Regions from separate parts of the Pseudomonas sp. TE24901 genome, predicted to be linked through region 1. Evidence: predicted binding sites of a transcription regulator. Region 1 holds the regulator's gene; the other holds the start of a gene.

What was found. The regulator FliA, encoded in region 1, starts transcription of late flagellar genes. The targets are predictions, from matches to a motif close to CTAAAGTTTNNNNNNNNNNNGCCGNTAA.
Region 2: a site for FliA is predicted at 3,776-3,803, ahead of ACVWVP_RS15275 (flagellin N-terminal helical domain-containing protein). Genes of this name have one in related genera too.

What each region holds. Positions count from the first base shown of each region.
Region 1 covers NZ_JBSSAF010000006.1:9,145-21,901, forward strand. Annotated here, with positions in the region: gene flhA (flagellar biosynthesis protein FlhA) at 1-584, shown strand, start outside; gene flhF (flagellar biosynthesis protein FlhF) at 597-1,913, shown strand; gene fleN (flagellar synthesis regulator FleN) at 2,020-2,853, shown strand; gene fliA (RNA polymerase sigma factor FliA) at 2,850-3,590, shown strand; gene ACVWVP_RS13170 (chemotaxis response regulator CheY) at 3,758-4,132, shown strand; gene ACVWVP_RS13175 (protein phosphatase CheZ) at 4,151-4,939, shown strand; gene ACVWVP_RS13180 (chemotaxis protein CheA) at 4,951-7,155, shown strand; gene ACVWVP_RS13185 (protein-glutamate methylesterase/protein-glutamine glutaminase) at 7,204-8,334, shown strand; gene ACVWVP_RS13190 (flagellar motor protein) at 8,334-9,074, shown strand; gene motD (flagellar motor protein MotD) at 9,090-9,977, shown strand; gene ACVWVP_RS13200 (ParA family protein) at 10,029-10,817, shown strand; gene ACVWVP_RS13205 (CheW domain-containing protein) at 10,817-11,602, shown strand; gene ACVWVP_RS13210 (chemotaxis protein CheW) at 11,683-12,165, shown strand; gene ACVWVP_RS13215 (DUF2802 domain-containing protein) at 12,166-12,558, shown strand.
Region 2 covers NZ_JBSSAF010000007.1:15,295-21,082, reverse strand. Annotated here, with positions in the region: gene flgK (flagellar hook-associated protein FlgK) at 1-811, shown strand, start outside; gene ACVWVP_RS15285 (flagellar hook-associated protein 3) at 826-2,409, shown strand; gene ACVWVP_RS15280 (ketoacyl-ACP synthase III) at 2,687-3,616, shown strand; gene ACVWVP_RS15275 (flagellin N-terminal helical domain-containing protein) at 3,884-5,329, shown strand; gene ACVWVP_RS15270 (flagellar protein FlaG) at 5,405-5,764, shown strand.

The DNA.
Region 1 (12,757 bases):
AAGAAGTCCAGCAATTGATGGGGTTGCTGGGCAAAGCCTCGCCAAAACTCGCCGAAGAGCTGGTGCCGGGTGTGCTGTCGCTGTCGCAATTGCTCAAGGTGCTGCAGGCGCTGCTGGCCGAACAGGTGCCGGTGCGCGATATCCGCAGCATTGCCGAGGCCATCGCCAACAATGCCGCCAAGAGTCAAGATACTGCCGCCCTGGTGGCCGCAGTGCGCGTCGGATTGTCGCGTGCAATCGTGCAAAGCATTGTAGGGATTGACTCCGAGCTGCCTGTGATCACCTTGGAACCAAGGTTGGAACAAATATTGCTCAATAGTATTCAGAAGGCAGGACAAGGCCAGGAAGAGGGCGTTCTGCTGGAGCCAAGCATGGCTGAGAAGCTGCAGCGTTCGTTGATCGAAGCCGCGCAGCGCCAGGAAATGGCAGGCCAGCCGATCATTCTGCTGGTGGCCGGCCCCGTCCGCGCGATGTTGTCGCGATTTGGGCGCCTGGCAGTACCGAATTTGCACGTTTTGGCTTATCAGGAAATTCCTGACAACAAGCAAGTGACTATCGTCGCGACAGTAGGGCCCAACGGCTGAGGGTAGTGGGTTATGCAAGTGAAGCGTTTTTTCGCCGCCGATATGCGTCAGGCCATGAAACTGGTTCGTGATGAGCTGGGCGCCGACGCCGCGATTATCGGAAACCGCCGCATCGCCGGTGGTGTCGAGCTGACGGCTGCCCTGGATTACACCCCCCAGGCGCTGGCGCCGCGCGTGCCGAACATGGAACTCGAAGACGAGTTGCGCAAGACCGCCTCGCGCATTGTCTCGGCCCAGGCCGAACTGAGCATGCGTGGCGACAGCGATGCCACCACCAATCGCCAGCTATTCGCCGGCCTGCCGCTGACCGCTGCCGAGCCGCTGGTCGAGCCGACCTTCAAAGAGCCACCACGTCCTGCCGCGCCAGCCCCGGCGCCGGCAGTCGACCCGCGTGTGTTTGACTCGATGCGTTTTGAACTCAATGGCCTGCGTGAGCTGCTGGAAGTCCAGCTGGGCTCCCTGGCCTGGACCCAGTTGCAAGGCAGCAAGCCGCAACAGGCCAACCTGTGGCGCCGCCTGCAACGTATCGGCTTGTCCGGCCCGTTGTCCCGCGACCTGCTGGCCCTGACCGCCGAAGTCGAAGAACCTCGCCAGGCCTGGCGCATGTTGCTGGCCCACCTGGCGCGCATGATCGTCACCCCGGAAATCGAGCCCCTGGAAGAGGGCGGTGTGATCGCCATGGTCGGCCCTGCCGGCATGGGCAAGACCACCACCCTGGCCAAACTGGCCGCGCGTTACGTGCTCAAGTACGGCGCGCAGAACATCGCGCTGGTGAGCATGGACAGCTACCGTATTGGTGCCCAGGAGCAGCTCAAGACCCTGGGGCGTATTCTCAATGTGTCGGTGACCCACGTCGACCCGGGCCAGTCCCTGGCCAACGCCCTCGACCCACTGCTGCGCAAGCGCGTGGTATTGATCGATACCGCTGGCCTGCAAGCCAGCGACCCGGCGTTGCGCATGCAGCTGGAAAGCCTGGCCGGGCGTGGCATCAAGTCGAAGAATTACCTGGTGCTTGCAACCACTAGCCAGAAACAGGTTCTTACCGCTGCGTATCATAGCTACAAGCGCTGCGGCCTGGCCGGTTGCATCCTGACTAAACTCGATGAAACGGCGAGTCTGGGCGAGGTGTTGAGCCTGGCCATCAGCCACGAATTGCCGGTTGCCTACCTGACCGACGGGCCGCGGATCCCGGATGATCTGCATCTGCCGCGCCGTCATCAGCTGGTCAGCCGTGCAGTCAGCGTGCAAATGCAAGAAGAGCCTAGCGAGGAAGCGATGGCCGATATGTTCGCTGACCTTTACCACAACCCGGCAAAACGGGTCGGTTGAGGGCAGCATGAACACCGTGAAATGTATCTACATCGATGGTCTGCAAGCGATTCACGCGGCCAAGCCATGTAGCCTGCGTCTAAGCAAGACAAGGTAAAGAAATAAAATGGGCAGCATGCATCCCGTACAGGTGATCGCGGTGACCGGCGGCAAAGGTGGCGTCGGGAAAACTAACGTGTCAGTGAATTTGTCCCTGGCCCTGGCAGAGCTTGGCCGTCGCGTCATGCTGCTGGATGCTGACCTGGGGTTGGCGAACGTCGACGTTCTGCTGGGGCTGACACCCAAACACACCCTCGCCGATGTGATCGAAGGCCGTTGTGAGCTGCGCGATGTGCTGCTCCAGGGCCCCGGTGGCATTCGGATCGTGCCGGCCGCCTCGGGCACCCAGAGCATGGTGCACCTGAGCCCGGCGCAGCATGCCGGCCTGATCCAGGCCTTCAGCGATATCGGCGACAACCTCGACGTGCTGGTGATCGACACCGCCGCCGGGATCGGCGAGTCCGTGGTCAGCTTCGTGCGCGCAGCGCAAGAAGTGCTGCTGGTGGTCTGCGACGAACCCACCTCGATCACCGACGCCTACGCCCTGATCAAACTGCTTAACCGTGACTACGGCATGAACCGCTTCCGCGTGCTGGCCAACATGGCCCAAAGCCCGCAGGAAGGGCGAAACCTGTTCGCCAAGTTGACCAAGGTCACGGATCGCTTCCTCGATGTCGCCTTACAATACGTCGGCGCAGTTCCTTATGACGAGTGTGTGCGCAAGGCCGTGCAAAAGCAGCGTGCGGTCTATGAAGCGTTCCCTCGTTCGAAGTGCGCACTGGCGTTCAAGGCCATTGCCCAGAAGGTCGATACCTGGCCGTTGCCCGCCAACCCACGGGGGCATCTGGAGTTTTTCGTCGAGCGATTGGTGCATCAGACGAGCGCAGGACCCGTGCTATGACAGCGACTGGCTACAACGCGTACAAGAAGTCTGCCCGTGACAGCCAGGGCGAGTTGATCGAGCGCTACGCGCCGTTGGTCAAGCGTATCGCCTATCACCTGCTGGCACGCCTGCCGGCCAGCGTCCAGGTCGAAGACCTGATCCAGGCCGGCATGATCGGCCTGCTCGAAGTGTCGACCAAATACGACGCGAGCAAGGGTGCAAGTTTCGAGACGTATGCGGGTATCCGTATTCGTGGCGCAATGCTCGATGAAGTGCGCAAAGGCGATTGGGCACCGCGTTCGGTGCACCGCAATACGCGCATGGTCAGTGATGCAATTCGCGCAATTGAAGCAAAAACCGGTCGTGACGCTAAAGATCATGAAGTTGCGGCCGAACTCCAATTGAGTCTCGATGATTACTACGGGATTTTGAACGATACCTTGGGCAGCCGCCTGTTCAGTTTCGACGACCTGTTGCAGGACGGCGAACACGAAGGGCTGCACGAGGACGGCGCGAGTGCACATCTGGAGCCGTCGCGTGACCTGGAAGATGAACGCTTCCAGGGTGCGTTGGCGGACGCGATCGCCAATTTGCCGGAGCGTGAGCGACTGGTGTTGGCGCTGTACTACGACGAAGAGCTGAACCTCAAGGAAATCGGTGAGGTCCTGGGGGTCAGCGAATCGCGTGTCAGCCAGCTGCACAGCCAGTGCGCAGCCCGCTTGCGGGGGCGGTTGGGAGAGTGGCGCGCGCGCTGACAGGCAGTGTGGGGACACTGCAGACGCTACCGTGAAAGCCATCGCTTTCGCGGGTTCGTACCGTGGTGCCCTGGGCAGTCCTTTTTGTGTAACGCCTGTTGATTGAAATGGCGCGTCCAGGTGCTGGGCGCGTTTAAGACTGCTTGGAGGTCGAATTGGACAAGAACATGAAAATCCTCATCGTTGATGACTTCTCAACGATGCGGCGGATCATAAAAAACCTGTTGCGTGACCTTGGGTTCACAAACACGGTCGAGGCGGATGACGGCATTACAGCGATTCCGATCCTCAACAGCGGGAGCATCGACTTTCTGGTAACCGACTGGAACATGCCGGGCATGACCGGTATCGATTTGCTGCGCCACGTGCGTGCTGATGAAAAACTGCGCAGCCTGCCTGTGCTGATGGTGACCGCCGAAGCCAAGCGTGAGCAGATCATCGAAGCCGCCCAAGCCGGGGTAAACGGTTACGTGGTCAAGCCATTCACTGCGCTGGCCTTGAAAGAGAAGATCGAGAAAATCTTCGAACGCATCGGTCATTGATGCTGCCACGGGGGAGCTATGGAGCATAAAGAAACGTCACAGGGAGACTTCGAGTCGACCCTGAAAAAGCATGCTCACCAGTTGGTCGACAGCCTTGAAAAAGGCCAGTTCGGCGACGCGGTGCAGTTAATCCATGAGCTCAACCAGACCCGTGACCGCGGCCTGTACCAGGAAGTGGGCAAGCTCACGCGCGAGCTGCACAGTGCGATCGTCAATTTCCAGATTGACCCGCACATGCCCCAGGCCGAAGAGATTTCGCAAATCACCGATGCCACCGAACGCCTGTCCTACGTGGTCAGGCTGACCGAGGCGGCGGCCAACCGCACCATGGACCTGGTGGAGAACGCCACGCCCCTGGTCAATGGCATGGCCAATGAAGCCCAGGCCCTCAGCGTTGACTGGGGCCGCTTCATGCGTCGGGAAGTGGGCGCGGAAGAGTTTCGTGAATTGGCGCGTCGGGTCGACGGCTTTCTGTCGCGCAGCGAGCAGGAAAACCGCACGGTTTCCAGCAACCTCAACGACATTCTGCTGGCCCAGGATTACCAGGACCTCACCGGCCAGGTGATCAAGCGTGTGACCCAATTGGTCACCGAAGTGGAAAGCAACTTGCTCAAATTGGTGCTTATGGCAGGCCAGGTTGACCGCTTTGCCGGTATCGAACATGACCGCGCAGCGATCCTCTCGGAAAAAGATCCACAAAAACATCTCGCCAAGGGTGAAGGTCCGCAGATTCATGCCGATAAACGTGAAGACGTTGTATCGGGTCAAGATGATGTTGATGACCTGTTATCCAGTTTAGGCTTCTAAGGAGCACCCACATGAGCTTCGGCGCCGATGAAGAAATCCTTCAGGATTTCCTTGTAGAGGCCGGCGAAATTTTAGAGCAGTTGTCCGAGCAACTGGTCGAGCTGGAAAGCCGACCGGATGATGCGAACCTGCTCAATGCAATTTTTCGCGGTTTTCACACTGTAAAAGGGGGCGCCGGCTTCCTCCAGCTCCATGAGCTGGTGGAGTGCTGCCACATCGCCGAGAACGTGTTCGACATCCTGCGCAAGGGTGAGCGTCACGTTGACTCGGAATTGATGGACGTGATTCTCGAAGCACTGGATGCGGTCAACGGCATGTTCAGCGAAGTGCGCGACCGTGCACCGATCACTGCCGCCACCCCGGAACTGCTGGCCGCCCTGGCGCGCCTGGCAGAGCCTGCCGACACCTCGGCCGCACCCGTTGCGGCTGCGGCGCCCGAGCCTGTGGTGGAAGCCGAGCCGGATGTGACGGACAGCGAGTTCGAACAACTGCTCAACTCCCTCAGTGCCGTCAAGGCCGAGGCTGAGGCCCCGGCTGCTCCGGCGGCTGAAGTCGCGGCACCGACCAGCGAAGACATCACCGACGCCGAGTTCGAGTCACTGCTCGACCAGTTGCACGGCAAAGGCCAGTTCGCCGCCGACGCCGTGGCGCCTGCCGCCGCGCCTGAAGCGCCGGCTGCGTCAGCCAACACCGACATTACCGACGACGAATTCGAAGCGTTGCTCGACCAACTGCACGGCAAGGGCACCTTTGTGGCCGACGCCTTGCCGGAAGTCGCCGCAACCGCCGCCGCGCCGGCCGCCAGTGCCGCGCCGGCCGACGACGGGCTGATTTCCGATCACGAATTCGAATCCCTGCTCGACGAGTTGCACGGCAAAGGCAAGTTCTCCGAAGTGGCCCCGGCCGCTGCGGTGGCGACGGCCGCACCGGTGGCCGCCAAAGCCGCCGCGCCCGCCGCCAAGCCAGCCCCGGCCCCTGCAGCCGCTGCTGCACCAGCGCCTGCACGGGCGGCCGCCGCGCCGGTGGCCGACAAGCCTGTCAGTGAAGCCGAAACCACCGTGCGGGTTGATACCGCGCGCCTGGACGACATCATGAACATGGTCGGCGAACTGGTGCTGGTGCGTAACCGCCTGGTGCGCCTGGGCCTGAGCAGTGGCGATGAAGCCATGCAAAAGGCCGTGTCGAACCTTGATGTGGTCACCGCCGACCTGCAGACCGCCGTGATGAAGACGCGCATGCAGCCGATCAAGAAAGTCTTCGGCCGCTTCCCGCGTCTGGTTCGCGACCTGGCGCGCCAGCTCAAGAAAGAAATCAACCTGGAACTGGTGGGTGAAGAAACCGACCTCGACAAAAACCTGGTCGAGGCCCTGGCCGACCCGCTGGTCCACTTGGTGCGCAACGCTGTCGACCATGGCGTGGAAACCCCGGAAGAGCGCGAAGCCGCAGGCAAGTCGCGCAACGGCAAGGTGGTCCTGGCCGCCGAGCAGGAAGGCGACCACATCCTGCTATCGATTACCGACGACGGCAAGGGCATGGACCCGACCATTTTGCGCAATATCGCGGTCAAGCGTGGCGTGATGGACAAGGACGCCGCCGACCGCCTGACCGACACCGAGTGCTACAACCTGATCTTCGCCCCGGGCTTCTCGACCAAGACCGAGATCTCCGACGTGTCCGGCCGTGGCGTGGGCATGGACGTGGTGAAGACTAAGATCAGCCAGCTCAATGGCTCGATCAACATTTACTCGACCAAGGGCCAGGGCTCGAAGATCGTGATCAAGGTGCCGTTGACCTTGGCGATCATGCCGACCCTGATGGTGATGCTGGGCAACCAGGCGTTCGCCTTCCCGCTGGTCAACGTCAACGAGATCTTCCACCTCGACCTGTCGCGCACCAACGTGGTGGACGGCCAGGAAGTGGTAATCGTGCGCGACAAGGCGTTGCCACTGTTCTACCTCAAGCGCTGGCTGGTGGCATCGGCCAAGCATGAAGAGCAGCGCGAAGGCCATGTGGTGATTCTCTCCGTGGGCACCCAGCGTATCGGCTTTGTGGTCGATCAACTGGTGGGCCAGGAAGAAGTGGTCATCAAGCCTTTGGGCAAAATGCTGCAGGGAACCCCGGGCATGTCGGGTGCGACCATCACCGGTGACGGCCGGATCGCGCTGATTCTCGATGTTCCGAGCATGCTCAAGCGTTACGCCGCTCGGCGTATTTGATTCTGGTGGGGCAGGGCGGTATTGCCCGCCCCGCCTAACGGAGTGTTTATGGCAGTCAAGGTCCTGGTGGTGGACGATTCGGGTTTCTTCCGCCGCCGCGTCTCGGAAATTCTTTCCGCCGATCCAACGATCCAGGTGGTCGGCACGGCCACCAACGGCAAAGAGGCGATTGATCAAGCCATTGCGTTGAAGCCGGACGTGATCACCATGGACTACGAGATGCCGATGATGGATGGCATCACCGCAGTCCGGCACATCATGCAACGCTGCCCGACCCCGGTGTTGATGTTCTCCTCGCTGACCCACGAAGGCGCCCGGGTCACCCTGGATGCGCTGGACGCCGGCGCGGTGGACTTCCTGCCGAAGAACTTCGAAGACATCTCGCGCAACCCCGAGAAGGTCAAGCAGATGCTGTGCGAGAAGGTGCACAGCATTTCCCGCAGTAACCGTCGCAGCCTGTTCAGCACCCCGGCGCCAACGCCGACACCGGCTCCCGCAGCGGCCCCGACCAGTTCGTTCGGGCGTCCTGCGCCGGCACCGGTCGCGCGCCCTGTGGCGCCTGCGCCGGTGCGGGCTGCTGCGCCGGCTGCCGCTCATTCGCCTGCGCCCAAGCGCAAAGCCTACAAACTGGTGGCCATCGGCACGTCCACGGGCGGCCCGGTTGCCCTGCAACGTGTGCTGACCCAACTGCCGGCCAACTTCCCGGCACCGATCGTGCTGGTGCAACACATGCCGGCTGCGTTCACCAAGGCCTTCGCCGAGCGCCTGGACAAGCTGTGCCGCATCAGCGTCAAGGAAGCCGAGGATGGCGACATCCTGCGTCCTGGCCTGGCGCTGCTGGCCCCGGGCGGCAAGCAGATGATGGTGGACGGCCGTGGCGCGATCAAAATCCTGCCGGGTGATGAGCGCCTCAACTACAAGCCGTGCGTGGATATCACCTTCGGTTCGGCAGCCAAGTCCTACGGCGACAAAGTTCTGGCGGTGGTGCTCACCGGCATGGGCGCCGACGGCCGCGAAGGCGCGCGCCTGCTCAAGCAGGGCGGCAGCGCCATCTGGGCCCAGGACGAAGCCAGCTGTGTGATCTATGGCATGCCCATGGCCATCGTCAAGGCTGACCTGGCCGATGCGGTCTACAGCCTGGACGACATCGGCAAGCATCTGGTGGAGGCCTGCCTCTGATGGATGTCTTGAGCCTGATCGGCATCATCATGGCGTTCGTCGCGATCATCGGCGGCAACTACCTCGAAGGCGGCCACCTCGGCGCCTTGGCCAACGGCCCGGCCGCGCTGATCGTGATCGGCGGCACCGTGGGCGCGGCACTGTTGCAATCGCCGCTGAGCTCGTTCAAGCGCGCCATGCAGATCCTGGTGTGGATCATCTTCCCACCCCGCGTTGACCTGCCAGGCGGCATCGACCGCGTGGTCAACTGGAGCCTCACCGCGCGCAAGGAAGGCCTGCTGGGCCTCGAAGGCGTGGCCGATGCGGAGCCCGACAGCTACGCGCGCAAAGGCCTGCAGTTGCTGGTGGACGGCGCCGAACCGGAAGCGATCCGCAGCATCCTGGAAGTGGATTTCTACACCCAGGAAAGCCGCGACATCAACGCCGCCAAAGTCTTTGAAAGCATGGGCGGCTATGCGCCGACCATCGGCATCATCGGTGCGGTGATGGGCCTGATCCACGTGATGGGCAACCTGGCCGACCCTTCGCAGCTGGGCAGTGGCATTGCCGTGGCGTTTGTCGCCACCATCTACGGTGTGGCCAGTGCCAACCTGGTGTTGTTGCCGGTGGCGAGCAAGCTCAAGTCGATTGCCATGCGCCAGTCGCGTTATCGCGAGATGTTGCTCGAAGGTATTTTGTCGATTGCCGAAGGTGAGAACCCGCGCTCCATCGAATTGAAGCTCCAGGGCTTCATGGATTGATGGGGGGTATCGACTATGAGCCGTCGCCGTCGCGAACCTGAAGAACACGTCAACCACGAGCGGTGGCTGGTGTCCTATGCGGACTTCATCACCTTGCTGTTCGCGTTTTTCGTGGTGATGTATTCCATTTCGTCGATTAACGAAGGCAAGTACAAAGTCATTTCCCAGGCGCTGATCGGCGTGTTCAACGATGCCGACCGCGCCCTCAAGCCGATACCCATTGGTGAAGAACGGCCCAAGACTGTGACCCCGGCCAAGCCGCTGGTCAACGACAGCGATGAAACCGCAGCCGGTGTAGGCGGCACCAGCGACCCGCTGAAAAGCATCGCCGATGACATCAGCGCCGCCTTTGGCGACCTGATCAGCTCCAACCAGATGACCGTGCGCGGCAATGAGTTGTGGGTGGAGATCGAACTCAATTCCAGCCTGTTGTTCGCCAGTGCCGACGCGATGCCCAGCGACCAGGCGTTCACCATCATCGACAAGGTGGCGGCGATCCTCAAGCCGTTCGAAAACCCGATCCACGTGGAAGGCTTTACCGACAATTTCCCCATCAGCACCGCGCAGTACCCGACCAACTGGGAGCTGTCTTCGGCGCGTGCGGCAAGCATCGTGCGCATGCTCGCGATGCAGGGCGTGAACCCGGGGCGCCTGGCGTCGGTGGGCTATGGTGAGTTCCAGCCGGTGGCCAATAACGCCACGGCCGAGGGCCGTGCGAAGAACCGTCGCGTGGTGCTGGTGGTGTCGCGCAACCTGGATGTGCGCCGCAGTCTGACGGGCACGGGAACGGCAAATGCGACACCGGATGCGGCGTTGAAGCGGGCTGGCACACAAACTGCACCGGCCCCTGCAAAGCCGCCGGTTCGTTCGGGCAACGTCAATTCTCCGTCACCGGCTCAATAACCCTATGCAATGTCTCGGTCGCGCCTGTGCCCACCGGGAGGAACCAACCGAATGAGAGTCTGGGCAGTTGCCAATCAAAAAGGTGGGGTCGGCAAGACCACCACCTCCATCGCCTTAGCCGGCTTGCTGGCCGAGGCGGGCAAGCGTGTGGTTGTGGTCGACCTGGACCCCCACGGCTCCATGACCAGCTATTTCGGCTACGACCCGGATGCGCTGGAACACAGCAACTACGACCTGTTCCTGCACAAGGGCAGCGTACCGGCCGACTTGCCGGGGCAACTGCTGCTGCCCACCAGCAATGAAAGCATTTCCCTGCTGCCGTCCAGCACCGCCCTGGCCACCCTTGAGCGCCAGTCGCCGGGGCAGAGCGGCCTGGGCCTGGTGATCGCCAAGACCCTGGCGCAATTGTGGCAGGACTTCGACTACGCAATCATCGACAGCCCGCCGTTGCTGGGCGTGTTGATGGTCAACGCCTTGGCAGCCAGCCAGCAGTTGGTGATCCCGGTGCAGACCGAGCACCTGGCCGTCAAAGGCCTGGAACGCATGGTCAGCACCCTGGCGATGATCAACCGCTCGCGCAAGCAGGCGCTGCCGTTCAGCATCGTGCCGACCTTGTTCGACCGCCGCACCCAGGCGTCCCTCGGTACGCTGCGCGTGTTGCGCGATGCCTACCCGGACACCATCTGGAACGGCTACATCCCGGTGGACACGCGCCTGCGTGACGCCAGCCGCGCAGGCCTCGCGCCGTCGCAGTTCGACCCGAAAAGCCGTGGCGTGCTGGCCTACCGGGCGTTGCTCAAGCACCTGCTGTCCCAGCAGCTTGTGGCGCAGGTGGCGTGATGAACCGTCCCGTCGAACTCAAGACCCGGCCGCAACTGGCGCTGGAATCCTACCTGGATGCCTTGCTGCAGGATGCGACCGCGGAAGAACTGCCCGAACCGATCCTGGTGCTGGAGCCGGCCGTCGAACCAGACAGCACGTTGGATGAATTCCAGCTGGCCGTGTTGGAAGAACAAGCGCGTGACGCCCAGGTGGTTGTCGCCCCGGTCGTGGTGCCGATCGTCCCCGTGGTGGTGGCGCCGGTAGCGCCCGTGGTCGAGGTGCACCTGCCACCGAGCATCACGCCGCCACCGGTGACGGGCGACGACCGACCGTCCTGGGCGGCCGAGCCGTTCGAGTGCCTGCTGTTCGATGTCGCTGGTCTGACCCTGGCCGTGCCGCTGGTGTGCCTGGGTTCGATCTATTCGCTGGAAGGCCAGGAACTGACACCGCTGTTCGGGCAACCGGAGTGGTTCCTCGGCATCCTGCCGAGCCAGGCGGGCAACTTGAAAGTCCTCGATACCGCGCGTTGGGTCATGCCCGACCGCTACCGCGATGACTTCCGCCAGGGCTTGCAGTACGTGATCTCGGTGCAGGGCTACGAGTGGGGGCTGGCGGTGCATCAAGTCAGCCGCTCGTTGCGCCTGGACCCGAACGAAATCAAATGGCGCAGCCACCGGGGCCAACGGCCGTGGCTGGCGGGCACCGTGATCGAACACATGTGCGCGTTGCTTGACGTCGCCGAGCTGGCCGAGCTGATCGCCAGCGGCGCCGTCAAGTCGATGCCACTGAACAAACACAGTTGATTGAACAATAAGGGTCGCATGCGAATGCGGCCAATGAAGCACACACGCCGTGTCATGCGGCATTTGAAGGGGTCAGGGGTATGAATAAATCAGCGTCCGCACAAGGTTTGGATGATCCGATCCTGCAATGGGTGACCTTCAAACTGGACAACGAGTCCTATGGCATCAACGTGATGCGCGTGCAGGAAGTGCTGCGCTACACCGAGATCGCGCCGGTACCGGGTGCCCCAAGCTACGTGCTGGGTATCATCAACCTGCGCGGCAACGTGGTGACGGTGATCGACACCCGCCAGCGCTTTGGCCTGGTGCCGACTGAAGTCAACGACAACACCCGTATCGTCATCATCGAAGCCGACAAGCAAGTGGTCGGGATCATGGTCGACAGCGTGGCCGAAGTGGTCTACCTGCGCCAATCGGAAGTGGAAACCGCGCCGAACGTGGGTAACGAAGAATCCGCCAAGTTTATCCAGGGCGTGTGCAACAAGAACGGCGAGCTGCTGATTCTGGTTGAGCTGGACAAGATGATGAGCGAAGAAGAATGGTCGGAACTGGAGAGCATCTGATTGTTCTTTGAGGCGGCGGTGATCGTCCTGGCCCTGTTGTGGGCCGGGACGCTGGCATTTGTGCTGCGTTATGTGCGTCAGCAGCGGGAATTGGCTTTGCAGCAGGCCGAGCGTGATGCCGTGCGAGACCGACGCCTGGTGGAGTTGGCCAAGCGGGTTGATCACTTCCAGCAGAGTGCGGTGAAGGTGGGGGACGAGGTGCACGAGTTGCGCGCGATCCTGGGGCCATTGCCGGACAAGTTGGCGCAGTTGGAACAGCGTGATCCTTCCAGCCTTTCGTTTGCGCAGGCGGCGAAATTGGTGGGGATGGGGGCGACGGTGGATGAGTTGACGCAGTCTTGTGGGTTGACTCAGGCTGAGGCGCAACTGATGAGTAAGCTTCACAAGAGTTGACGGTGTACATATCCGTTATTTAGGTAACGGCGTCTTATGGTTCCGCTCTTACAGCGGCTCACTTTTGAAGAGCGCAAAAGTAAGCAAAACGCTCTTGCCCCAACACTCGGCACCTCGCTTAGGCTCGGTGTGCCCGAACGAAGGCTTTGGAGCGTGGGCCGCCGCGATGGGCCATCCTTGGCCCAGCGCGGCTAACCCG
Region 2 (5,788 bases), on a different contig from region 1:
TGTGGCGGCCGGTGACAGCTTCAAGGTCAGTCCGACGGCCACCGGGGCCAGCAATATCAGCGTTGAGCTCAAGGACCCGAACAAAATCGCGTACGCCGGGGCACTGGCCGGCAACGCCAGCAAGACCAACACCGGCACGGGCACGTTCACGCCGCCGACCTTGACGCTGCCGATCGATATCAACGGTGGCGCTGATACCGCGCAGTTGCGCACCGGGATCGAAAACTCGATGCCGGTGAAGATGGTCTACGGCGACGTGGCTGCCGATGGTACGCAGTCGTACAAGATCAGCGACGCCCAGGGCAACCCGATCGGTACCGGCAGCATCATCCCGGGGCAGGCCAACAAGATCACCATCAACGTGCCGATGCGTGATGCGTCCGGCGCGCTGATCCCGGGCAAGAGCTTCAGTTTCGATACCTCGGTGGGCGGTTCGCCGGCCAAGGACGACAGCACCACCTTCTCGTTCAACAGCGGCGCCACGTCCGATGGCCGTAACGCCCAGGAGTTGCTGGGGTTGCAGACCAAGGCGACCGTGGGCGCAGTGGATGGCAATGCGGGCATGAGCCTCGTCAGCGCCAACAGCCGACTGGTGTCGCAGGTGGGCTCCAAGGCGGCCCAGGCCAACACCGACAGCACGGCCACCGGCGCGTTGCTGGCGGCGAACAAGGCGGCCAGCAACTCCGTATCCCAGGTGAACCTGGATGAGGAGGCGGGCGACATGATCAAGTTCCAGCAGTACTACACCGCGTCGTCGCAGATCATCAAAGCCGCGCAAGAAACCTTCAGCACACTGATCAACGCCCTTTAAAGGAGTCTGGAACGATGCGTATCTCTACAGAGCAATATTTCAGCACCAGCTCCAGCGATTATCAGAAGAACTATTCTGGCGTGGTCGCGGCCCAGAACCAGGCGACGACCGGCGTGCGTGTACAGACCGCCGCGGACGATCCTGTGGCGGCCGCTCAGTTGCTGTTGCTGCAGCAGCAAAAAGACATGTTGGGCCAGTACACCGGCAACATCACCAGCCTGCAAAACTCGCTGACCAACGAAGAGAGCGTGCTGCAGAGCATCAATACCGCCATGCAGACTGCGCAGGGCCTGGCGTTGCAAGCCGGTAACATGCAGCTCAGCAATGATGACCGCAAGGCAATCGCCGCCCAGGTCGGCGCGATTGAGGATCAGGTGTTGGGCTTGCTCAACTCCAAGGATTCCAACGGCAACTACATGTTCTCGGGCACGAAGACCGATACGCCGCCGTACACCCGCAACAATGACGGCACCTACAGCTATCAGGGTGATGAGACGCCGCTGAGCCTGCAAGTGGGCAGCAACCTGTCGATCACCGCAGGCGACACCGGCAAGACGTTGCTGGAGAGTTCTACCAACGCCGGTCGCACCCAGGCGACGGTGATTCCGCCCACGGTCAATGACGGCAAGGTCTCGATCTCGGCGGGCCTGGTCACCTCCGGCACGGCCTACACCAAGAATTTTGCCGATGGCCAGCCTTACAAGCTGACCTTCGCCAGCAGCACCCAATACAGCGTCACCGACAAAGACGGCAACGACGTGACCTCCGAGATCACCGGCAACGGTACGTTCGATGCCACCAAAGAGGGCGCTTCCAGCGTCAACCTGCGTGGGGTCAAGTTCGATATCACCCTGAACCTGGGGTCGAATGTCTCGACGGGCGCGCCTTCCGATGCCTTGGTGGCGGGCAGGGAATTCACGCTGGAAAGCAAGCCGGACAGCTTCAGCGTCTCGCGCACGGCCAGCAATGCGTCGACGGCGCAGTTGACCGGTGGCAGCGTCACGGACCAGGCGGCGTACTCCAGCACCTTCCCGAACTCGGGCGCGGTCATCAAGTTCACCAGCGGCACCGATTACCAGGTGTTCGCCCAGCCCTACAGCGCCAACAGCAAAGCGATTGCCAGCGGCACCATCGCGGCGGGCGCGACGTCGATCACCACGGCCGGCGTCACCTTCGGCATCAGCGGCACGCCGGGGGCGGGCGACCAATTCTCGGTCAGCGCCACCAGCAACAAGAACATGAATGCCCTGGATACCCTGGGCAATTTGCGCAAAGCCCTGCTGACACCGGCCGATGGCGATCAGGTTGCCAAGAACAACCTCAAGGATGTGTTGAACACCTCCGTCGCCAACCTGGGTAACGCCACGGCGCAGATCGACCAGGTACGCGGCTCGATCGGGGCGCGGCAGAACGCCCTGGATGTCCAAAGCCAGGAGAACACCAGCCTGGGTCTGGCCAACACCTCCACCATGTCGTCACTGGCGAACGTGGACATGGGGCAGGCGGCTATCGACCTGACCTTGCAGCAAACCATGCTGCAAGCCTCGCAACTGGCCTTTGTGAAAATCTCCCAGCTGAGCCTGTTCAGCCGCATGTAAAGGGCGCAAAACCAAACGGCCCACCCTGGCGACAGGGTGGGCCGTTGTCGTTTCTGGCGCCAGGAATGTTGCAGGGTTTTGCATAAAGCGCACAAAATTGAGTGACCTGTGAGTCATAAAGCGCATCTTCACTGTATCGTGTGAAAAGGATAAGTCGTCACAGGGTCCTTGCGGGGCGGCTTTCAGCGAGATTTTTACGGGGTTATCCCCTTTATTGTCAGCATCCCCGGCGTAGCCCGAGGGGTGTTCTCCAGCTATTTAGTATTGGGAAGCCACAATGATTGGCATAAAAAGCATCGCCAGTTACGTGCCGGCAGACGGGGTCGACAACTACGCCCAGGGTGCCAAATTCGCCAAGGATGAAGAATTCATCATCGGCAAGATCGGTTCGGCGTTCCTGCCGCGCAAGGATGCTGCGCAGGAAACCTCCGATCTGTGCGTCGAGGCGGTCAACGCCTTGTTTGCCAACAACCCGGAGTTGAAGCGCGAGTCCATCGACGCCGTGATCGTCGTGACCCAGAACGGTGATGAAGAAGGCTTGCCGCATACCGCTGCCATCGTTCAGGACAAGCTGGGCCTGCCGACCCACGTGGCCGCGTTCGATATCTCCCTGGGCTGCTCCGGCTACGTCTACGGGATCTACGCGATGAAGGGCTTCATGGAAGCCACCGGCCTGAAAAACGGCCTGCTGATCACCGCAGACCCGTACTCCAAGATCGTCGATCCGGAAGACCGCAACACCACCATGCTCTTTGGCGATGCCGCCACCGCCACCTGGATGGGCGAAGACGCGCCGTGGTTGCTCGGCAAATCGAAGTTTGGCACCGACGGTTCCGGCGCGCCGCACTTGAAGGTCAGCGATGGTGTGTTTTTCATGAACGGCCGCCAGGTGTTCAACTTTGCCTTGCTCAAGGTGCCGGCACATTTGCACGAGCTGCTCAATGAGTCGGACCTCAAGGCTGATGAGATCGACGCGTTCTGCATCCACCAGGGCAGTGCGGCGATTGTCGACGCCGTGGCCCGACGTTTTGAAGAAGCGCCGGTGGAGAAGTTCATCAAGGACATGGTCGAGACCGGCAACACCGTGTCGTCGAGCATTCCACTGCTGCTGGAAAAGCACATGATGGACGCCGACTGGAAGCGCGTGGCAATCAGCGGATTTGGCGTGGGCCTGTCGTGGGGTTCGGCGATTCTCTATCGCCCGTGATGCCCAAAGCGTGCCGCATACAAAAACGCCCATGATTGAAAAATCATGGGCGTTTTTTATTTGGCGCCAGAAAACCCAGCAATTGCGGGGGTTTGGGCTATCGTAAATGCTTGAATTACAAGGGGTGGCACGGTGCTAGTAAAAATATTCAAAAAAGTCCTCAAGCAACGTGCATTCACGACGATAACTATTACGAAGGTTCTCTAGGCCACACCCGGCGGTTGCCAGGGCCGGAAGCCGCAGTACACCACCCACGAGGATTTCGTCATGGCATTAACAGTAAACACTAACCTTGCTTCGTTGACCGTTCAGAACAACCTGAACAAGGCCTCCGGCGCACTGCAAACTTCCATGCAGCGTCTGTCTTCCGGCCTGCGTATCAACAGCGCCAAAGACGATGCGGCCGGCCTGCAAATCTCCAACCGTCTGACCAGCCAGATCAACGGCCTGGGCGTTGCGATCAAAAACGCCAACGACGGTAGCTCGATTGCTCAGACCGCTGAAGGCGCCATGCAGCAGTCCACCAACATCCTGCAAAGCATGCGTACCCTGGCTCTGCAATCGGCCAACGGCTCGCCAAGCGCTGAAGACCGTAAGTCGAACCAAGCTCAATACGCAGCACTGACTGCTGAATTGACCCGTATCGCTACCACCACCACCTTCGGTGGCAAGAACCTGCTGGACGGTTCTTTCGGTACTACTTCCTTCCAGGTCGGCGCCAACGCCAACCAGACTATCGACATGAGCATCGGTAACGTTGCAGCCAACAACATTGGTTCGCAGCAACTGAAGAGCCAAGGCCTTACTCCAAGCGCAACGGGCGTTGCTGGCGGCGCGATCGCTGTTACCGGCGGTGGCCAATCGAAGAGCGTGACCATCGCTGCTGGCGCTTCGGCCAAGCAGATCGCTGCTCAGATGAACGGCGCTGTAGGCGGCCTGGCTGCTACTGCCAGCACCACTGCTCAGTTCACCGTTGACTCGGCTGCCATCGCTGCTGCAACCCCAGCAAGCGCCAACTTCACCCTGCAAGTCGGCAGCGGTACCGCAGTGCAGTTCACCGGCGTGACCAGCACTTCGGACCTGGCTGACCAGCTGAAGTCCAACGCTGCCAAACTGGGCATCAGCGTTAACTACGATTCGACCACTCAAGCGCTGTCGGTCAAGTCCGACACCGGTGAGAACCTGACCTTCAACGCTGGCGACGCCGGTGCTATCGCAGGCGTCAAGGTTGCTACTCTGGACGGTACTGGTACCGCGGGTACTGCTGTTGCTCTGGCTGCTACTGCCATCATCGCTACCGGTGCAGTTTCCCTGAACTCCTCCAGCAGCTACTCCCTGAGCGGCGCCGGTGTGACGGGCCTGTTCGCAGCAACTGGTACTGCTGCCAACTCCACCAAAACCACCGTTAACAACACCGACATCACCACTGCTGCCAACGCACAGAACTCGATCGACGTGATCACTCAAGCGATCTCCGACATCGACTCCCAGCGTGCTGGCCTGGGTGCTGTTCAAAACCGTTTCGACAACACCGTTGCCAACCTGCAGAGCATTGCAGACAACTCCAGCGCCGCTCGCGGTCAGATCCAGGACGTTGACTACGCTGCTGAAACTGCTCAGCTGACCAAGCAACAAACCCTGCAACAGGCTTCCACTGCGATCCTGTCCCAGGCCAACCAACTGCCGTCCGCTGTACTGAAGCTGCTTCAGTAATAGCCATCGGTAGATGAATGACGGAAGGGCGCGTTTACGTGCCCTTTTGTCTTTTGCGTGATGAGGAGATTGGACATGGACATGAGTGTGAAGTTGAACCTGTCTTATCCTGCAGTGGCGCCGCAGAGCGCACCTGCTCCCGTGAGCAATGACCCGCAGAAGGCCAAGGTCGATCCTGTGCCTGTGGCGGCTCAAACCCAGCAAGACTCGAAACCGTCCGACCTTGAACAGGCGGTCACGGATATTCGCAAATTCGTTCAGGCTGCCCAGCGCAACCTGGACTTTTCGATTGATGACTCCACCCATCAGGTGGTGGTCAAGGTGATTGCGACCGAAAGCGGCGAGGTGATCCGTCAGATCCCTTCGGAAACCGCCTTGAAACTCGCACAAAGCCTTCATGATGCCAGCAGCTTGTTATTTGACGCCAAAGTCTGAGCTGGCATGAATTTTGTTGCTGTA